2 regions of the Kitasatospora acidiphila genome follow, and region 2 is predicted to be linked to the other one. Evidence: predicted binding sites of a transcription regulator. Region 2 holds the regulator's gene; the other holds the start of a gene.

Region 1 (3,419 bases), 590 kb from region 2:
CGTTCTCCAGGGCGGAGCGGGTGACCTTGACCGGGTCGATGACGCCGGCCTTCACCAGGTCGCCGTACTCGCCGGTGGCGGCGTTGAAGCCCTGGCCGAGCTCCAGCTCGGCGACCTTGGAGGTGATGACGTAGCCCTCCAGGCCGGCGTTCTGGGCGATCCAGCGCAGCGGCTCGTGCAGCGCCTTGCGGACCACGGCGACACCGGTGGCCTCGTCGCCGGTCAGGCCCAGGCCGTCGTTCAGCACCTTGGCGGCGTGCACCAGGGAGGCGCCACCGCCGGCCACGATGCCCTCCTCGACCGCGGCGCGGGTGGCGGAGATGGCGTCCTCCAGGCGGTGCTTGCGCTCCTTGAGCTCCACCTCGGTGGCGGCGCCGACCTTGATGACGCAGACGCCGCCGGCCAGCTTGGCCAGGCGCTCCTGCAGCTTCTCGCGGTCCCAGTCGGAGTCGGTGTTGGCGATCTCCGCCTTGATCTGGGCGACCCGGCCCGCGACGGCATCGGTGTCGCCGGCACCGTCGACGATGGTGGTCTCGTCCTTGGTGATGGTGACCCGGCGGGCGGTGCCGAGCACCTCCAGGCCGGCCTGGTCGAGCTTGAGGCCGACCTCCTCGGAGATCACGGTGCCGCCGGTCAGGGTGGCCAGGTCGCCGAGGATCGCCTTGCGGCGGTCACCGAAGCCCGGGGCCTTGACGGCGACCGCGTTGAAGGTGCCGCGGATCTTGTTGACCACCAGGGTGGAGAGCGCCTCGCCGTCCACGTCCTCGGCGATGATCAGCAGCGGCTTGGAGGCGCCGGCCTGCAGGATCTTCTCCAGCAGCGGCAGCAGCTCCTGGATCGAGGAGATCTTGCCCTGGGTGATCAGGATGTACGGGTCCTCCAGGACCGCCTCCTGGCGCTCCTGGTCGGTGACGAAGTACGGCGACAGGTAGCCCTTGTCGAACTGCATGCCCTCGGTGAAGTCCAGCTCCACGCCGAAGGTGTTGGACTCCTCGACGGTGATCACACCGTCCTTGCCGACCTTGTCGATCGCCTCGGCGATCAGCTCGCCGACCTGCGTGTCCTGGGCGGACAGGGTGGCGACCGCGGCCACGTCGTCCTTGCCCTCGATCTCGCGGGCCACCGAGAGCAGGTGCTCGGAGACGGCGGCGACGGCCTTGTCGATGCCCTTCTTCAGGGCGGCCGGGCCGGCACCCGCGGCGACGTTGCGCAGACCCTCGTTGACCAGCGCCTGGGCCAGCACGGTGGCGGTGGTGGTGCCGTCACCCGCGACGTCGTTGGTCTTGGTGGCGACCTCCTTGACCAGCTGCGCGCCAAGGTTCTCGTACGGGTCGTCCAGCTCGACCTCGCGGGCGATGGTGACACCGTCGTTGGTGATGGTCGGGGCACCGAACTTCTTGTCGATGACGACGTTGCGGCCCTTGGGGCCGATGGTCACCTTGACGGTGTCGGCAAGCTTGTTGACACCGCGCTCCAGCGAGCGGCGGGCGTCCTCGTCGAACTGCAGGATCTTCGCCATGATTCCGTTTCCTCGGGATATCTGCGTTACGTGACGTTGCGTGAAGCCAGTGAGGCCAAACAGCCGCGCCCCGGGCCCCTGTCACTGGCGGACACGGATCCGGGGCGGGGCCGGTTCGGCGGACCGCGGGTCCGCCGGGACGCTTACTTCTCGATGATGGCGAGAACGTCGCGGGCCGAGAGGACGAGGTACTCCTGGCCCTGGTACTTCACCTCGGTGCCGCCGTACTTCGAGTACAGGACGACGTCGCCGACCTGGACGTCGAGCGGCAGGCGCTGGCCATCCTCGAAGCGGCCCGGGCCGGTGGCCAGGACGACGCCCTCCTGGGGCTTCTCCTTGGCGGTGTCCGGGATAACCAGGCCGGAGGCCGTGGTGGTCTCGGCGTCGAGCGGCTGGACCACGATGCGGTCCTCAAGCGGCTTGATGGCAACCTTGCTGCTGGTGGTCACGTCCGAGCTCCCCTTCGGAGATTACGGGGTTGTCTAACAGGCAGAGGGGCGAGGTCCAGGACTGCCGTCGCGGGGGTCAGACCGGTACCGTCGCGTTAGCACTCCCCCTGGGGAGAGTGCCAGGAACGACCATAGGCCGCGGTTAGCACTCAGTCAACCAGAGTGCCAACGGCGCGCCCAGCCCACTTCTCGGAATTCGAGGCCGCGGCGCGGGCCGGGACAATCATGGAGTGGACACCGAGATCTTCACTGCCCTACTGACCGGCGAAGGCCGCCAACTCCTCGACGAGGTACGGGGGTTGACCCCCTCTGGCGAGCTGGCCGCGGCCACCCGGCTGCGCCGCGCGCACCCGGCCGAACTGGTGTCGGCGGCGATCGGCCAGGAGCGGCTGCGGCAGCGCGCCCGCGCCAAGTTCGGCGACGACGCCGAGCGGATGTTCTTCACGCCCAACGGAGTCGAACAGGCGACCAGGCGCGAGGTCGCCGACTGGCGGGCCGCCCGCTTCGCCGCCCTCGGCGTGGCCCGGCTGGCCGACCTGTGCGGGGGCATCGGCGGCGACGCGATCGCCCTGGCCCGGGCCGGGATCTCGGTGCTGGCGGTCGACCGGGACCCGCTCACCTGCGCGGTCGCCACCGCCAACGCAGCGGCCCTGGGCCTGTCCGACCGGATCGAGGTGCGCTGCGCCGACGTCACCGAGACCGACACCGCCGGCTTCGACGCGGTCTTCACCGACCCGGCCCGGCGCGGCGCCCGGGGCCGGATCTTCGACCCCGAGGCCTACTCGCCGCCGCTCTCCTGGGCCGTCGAGGCCGGCCGCAGCACCCGCTTCGGCGCGCTCAAGGTCGCCCCCGGCATCCCGCACGAGGCGGTGCCCGCGGACGCCGAGGCCGAGTGGGTCTCCGACCACGGCGATGTGAAGGAGGCGGTGCTCTGGTTCGGCACCGGCGCCGCCGAGCCGCACCGCGCCAGCCTGCTGCCCGGCCGCCGCACCCTCACCGGCGGCCGGCTCCCCGACCCCGCCCCCGGCCCGGTCCGCGAGTACCTCTACGAACCGGACGGCGCGGTGATCCGCGCCCACCTGGTCGCCGAGGTGGCCGCCGCCCTGGGCGGTGCCACCCTGCTCGACCCCACATCGCCTACCTGACCTCCGACACCCTCACCCCCACCCCTGGGCCACCCCCTACCGCATCACCGACGTGCTCCCGTTCAGCGTCAAGAAGCTCAAGGCGCTGCTGCGGGAGCGGCAGGTGGGCACGGTGGTGATCAAGAAGCGCGGTTTCGCCGTCGAACCCGACGAGCTGCGCAAGAAGCTCCGCCCCGAAGGAGTGAACTCCGCGGTGGTCATCCTCACCAGGATCGGGACGGCTCCGACGATGCTGCTGGGGCAGGAGGCCGCCGCCGGCTAGCTCGGCGCCTGGATGTAGTCCTCCAGGCGCGCGACGGCGAAGCC
Region 2 (3,419 bases):
CGACCCGGGGCTGCGGCGGTACGTGCTGGGTAACGACGGCTCAGCGGCCGTTGAAGGCGTCCTTCAGGCGCGAGAACAGCCCCTGCTGGCCGGGCGCGAACTGGCCGGACGGCCGCTCCTCGCCACGCAGCGCCGAGAGCCGGCGCAGCAGCTCCTCCTGCTCGGGGTCGAGCTTGGTGGGCGTCTGCACCTCGACATGCACTATCAGGTCGCCTCGGCCGCCCCCGCGCAGGTGGGTGACACCGCGGCCGTGCAGCGGGATCGACTGGCCGGACTGGGTGCCGGGCCGGATGTCGACCTCCTCCAGACCGTCCAGGGTCTGCAGCGGCACCTGGGTGCCGAGCGCCGCCGCCGTCATCGGGATGGTGACGGTGCAGTGCAGATCGTCGCCGCGGCGCTGGAAGGTGGGGTGGCTGGTCTCGGCGATCTCCACGTAGAGGTCGCCGGCCGGGCCGCCGCCGGGGCCGACCTCGCCCTCGCCGGCCAGCTGGATCCGGGTGCCGTTGTCGACACCGGCGGGATCTTGACGGTGAGGGTGCGGCGGGCCCGGACCCGGCCGTCGCCGGCGCACTCGGGGCACGGGGTCGGCACCACGGTGCCGAAGCCCTGGCACTGCGGGCACGGGCGGGAGGTCATGACCTGGCCCAGGAAGGACCGGGTGACCTGGGAGACCTCGCCCTTGCCGCGGCACATGTCACAGGTCTGCGCGGTGGTGCCGGGGGCCGCGCCCTCGCCGCTGCAGGTGGTGCAGGTGACGGCGGTGTCGACCTGGAGTTCCTTGGTGGTGCCGAAGGCGGCCTCCTCCAGGGTGATCTCCAGGCGGATCATCGCGTCCTGGCCGCGCCGGGTGCGCGAGCGGGGCCCGCGCTGGCCGGCCGCCGCGCCGAAGAAGGCGTCCATGATGTCGGAGAAGCCGAAGCCCGCCGCACCGGCGCCGAAGCCGCCCGCGCCGCCGCCGTTGGGCGACAGCGGGTCGCCGCCGAGGTCGTAGACCTGGCGCTTCTGCGGATCGGAGAGCACCTCGTAGGCGGCGTTGATCTCCTTGAACCGCTCCTGCGTCTTCGGGTCCGGGTTGACGTCCGGGTGCAGTTCACGTGCCAGGCGCCGGAACGCCTTCTTGATCTCGTCCTGCCCCGCGTCGCGTCGGACGCCGAGTACCGCGTAGTAGTCCGTGGCCACCAATGACTCCGCTTGTTCCGCCTCTAGACAGTATTGCTAAGGGTTGGGCTGCTATGGGTTGTTGCTACGACTCGGCGAGGATCTGCCCCACGTACCGGGCCACCGCCCGGACCGCCCCCATGGTGCCGGGGTAGTCCATCCGGGTCGGCCCGATGACTCCGAGTTTGGCCACGCTCTCATCGCCCGAACCGTAACCGACCGAGACGACCGACGTGGAATTCAGGCCCTCGTAGTCGTTCTCACGTCCGATCCGGACGGTCATGCCGCCGTCATTAGTCTCGCCGAGCAGGCGGAGCAGGACCACCTGCTCCTCCAACGCCTCCAGCACCGGCTGGATGGTGAGCGGGAAGTCGTGGCCGAACCGGGTGAGGTTGGCGGTGCCGGCCAGCATGATCCGCTCCTCGCTCTGTTCGACCAGGGACTCGAAGAAGGTGGAGAGCACCGTGGAGACGATCGGGCGCTCGGCCGGCTCGAAGGACAGCGGCAGGTCCTCGACCAGGGCCGGCACCTCCGGGAACCGGCAGCCGCCCGCCCTGGCGTTCAACCGGGCCCGCAGCTCGGCCAGCGTGCTCTCGCCGATCGGCGCGGGGCAGTCCACCATACGCTGCTCGACCCGGCCGGTGTTGGTGATCAGGACCAGCAGCACCTTGGTGGGGGCCAGCATCACCAGCTCGACGTGACGGACCGAGGAGCGGATCAGCGACGGGTACTGCACCACCGCGACCTGCCTGGTCAGCTGGGCCAGCAGCCGCACGGTGCGGGCCACCACGTCGTCCAGGTCGACCGCGCCGTCCAGGAAGTGGCGGATCGCGCGGCGCTCGGGCGCGCTCATCGGCTTGATCTCGGCCAGCCGGTCGACGAACAGCCGGTAGCCCTTGTCGGTCGGGATCCGGCCGGCGCTGGTGTGCGGCTGCTGGATGTAGCCGTCATCCTCCAGCGTGGCCATGTCGTTGCGCACGGTCGCCGGGGAGACGCCCAGGTTGTGGCGCTCGACCAGCGCCTTGGAGCCGACCGGCTCCTCGGTGCCGACGTAGTCCTGCACGATGGCGCGCAGCACGGCCAGCTTGCGGTCGTCCAGCGGCAGGGTGCCGGGGTGCTCGACGGGTGCGGCGGGGCGGGTCGCCGGGGTGCGGGCCGGACGCCGGTTCGGCGCCTTGGCCCTGGCGGCTCGGGACGAGGTCGACGACGACGAGCTGCCAACGACCGGCTCGCCGCCGGTTGCGCGCGGATCGGATTCCGGTTCGTCGAACATGGCACGCACCTCCCTCTTCGCACGTTGTCCTGGTGCCGGGCCCTGCACTCTCCGTAGGTCGGCTGGCACTCTGCATTGAAGAGTGCCAGAACCGTACCTGCCAGTGTAAGGCCCGGGTCCGACGGCAGGAACGCCCCGTGGCGGGGATGAAGCACGGATCACGTGTGGAAGTCCCGCCAGGTGGGTGCCGGGCGCCGGTCGAAGTGGCAGCATCGATATCAGTCAAGACGGATGGACCCTAGGAGCAGAAATGTCGGCGTCCGGCACCCACACCCGCTTTGCTCCCGATCGGGGTCTGACCGGTCGGATGGTCACCACGATGTTCCTCATCGGGCTGCTGTACGTCGGGTTCACCGGCATCCTGATCGTGCTGCTGAGGGGCGCGTGGCCGCTGATCGTGCTGCTCTCCGGCGGCCTGTTCATCGCGCAGTTCTGGTTCAGCGACAAGATCACCCAGCGGGCCATGGGCGCCCACGAGGTCACCCCCGAGCAGTACCCGCAGCTGCACGGCACCATTGACCGGCTCTGCGCGCTGGCCGACATGCCCAAGCCCCGGGTCGCGGTGGCCGACAACGACATGCCCAACGCCTTCGCCACCGGCCGCAACCCGAACAACGCGGTGGTCTGCGTCACCACCGGCCTGCTGCGCCGGCTGGAGCCGGAGGAGCTGGAGGGCGTGCTGGCGCACGAGCTGTCGCACGTCGCCCACCGGGACGTCGCGGTGATGACCATCGCCGGGTTCCTCGGCGTGCTGGCCGGCGCGATCACCCGGATCGCGCTCTACACCGGCATGTGGGGCGGCGGCGGCAACCGGAACAACAACAACAATGACAACGCCGCCATCGCGATCGTGCTCGTCTCGCTGGTCAGCATGGTGGTCTACGCGATCAGCTTCCTGCTCACCCGGCTGCTCTCCCGCTACCGGGAGCTGGCCGCCGACCGGGCCGCCGCCCAGCTCACCGGCCGGCCCAGCGCGCTGGCCTCGGCG

Evidence for each region. The regulator HrcA, encoded in region 2, represses chaperone genes, less so after heat shock. The targets are predictions, from matches to a motif close to TTNGCACTCNGNNNNNCNGAGTGCNAA.
Region 1: groES (co-chaperone GroES) is a predicted target of HrcA. The motif match lies at 2,111-2,137, and genes of this name have one in related genera.

Annotation. Positions count from the first base shown of each region.
Region 1 is NZ_VIGB01000003.1:5,434,729-5,438,147, reverse strand. It holds gene groL (chaperonin GroEL) at 1-1,519, opposite strand, end outside; gene groES (co-chaperone GroES) at 1,663-1,968, opposite strand; partial or broken gene E6W39_RS25930 (class I SAM-dependent methyltransferase) at 2,199-3,375, shown strand; gene E6W39_RS25925 (polysaccharide deacetylase family protein) at 3,372-3,419, opposite strand, start outside.
Region 2 is NZ_VIGB01000003.1:6,027,589-6,031,007, reverse strand. It holds partial or broken gene dnaJ (molecular chaperone DnaJ) at 41-1,179, opposite strand; gene hrcA (heat-inducible transcriptional repressor HrcA) at 1,244-2,431, opposite strand; gene htpX (zinc metalloprotease HtpX) at 2,682-3,419, shown strand, end outside.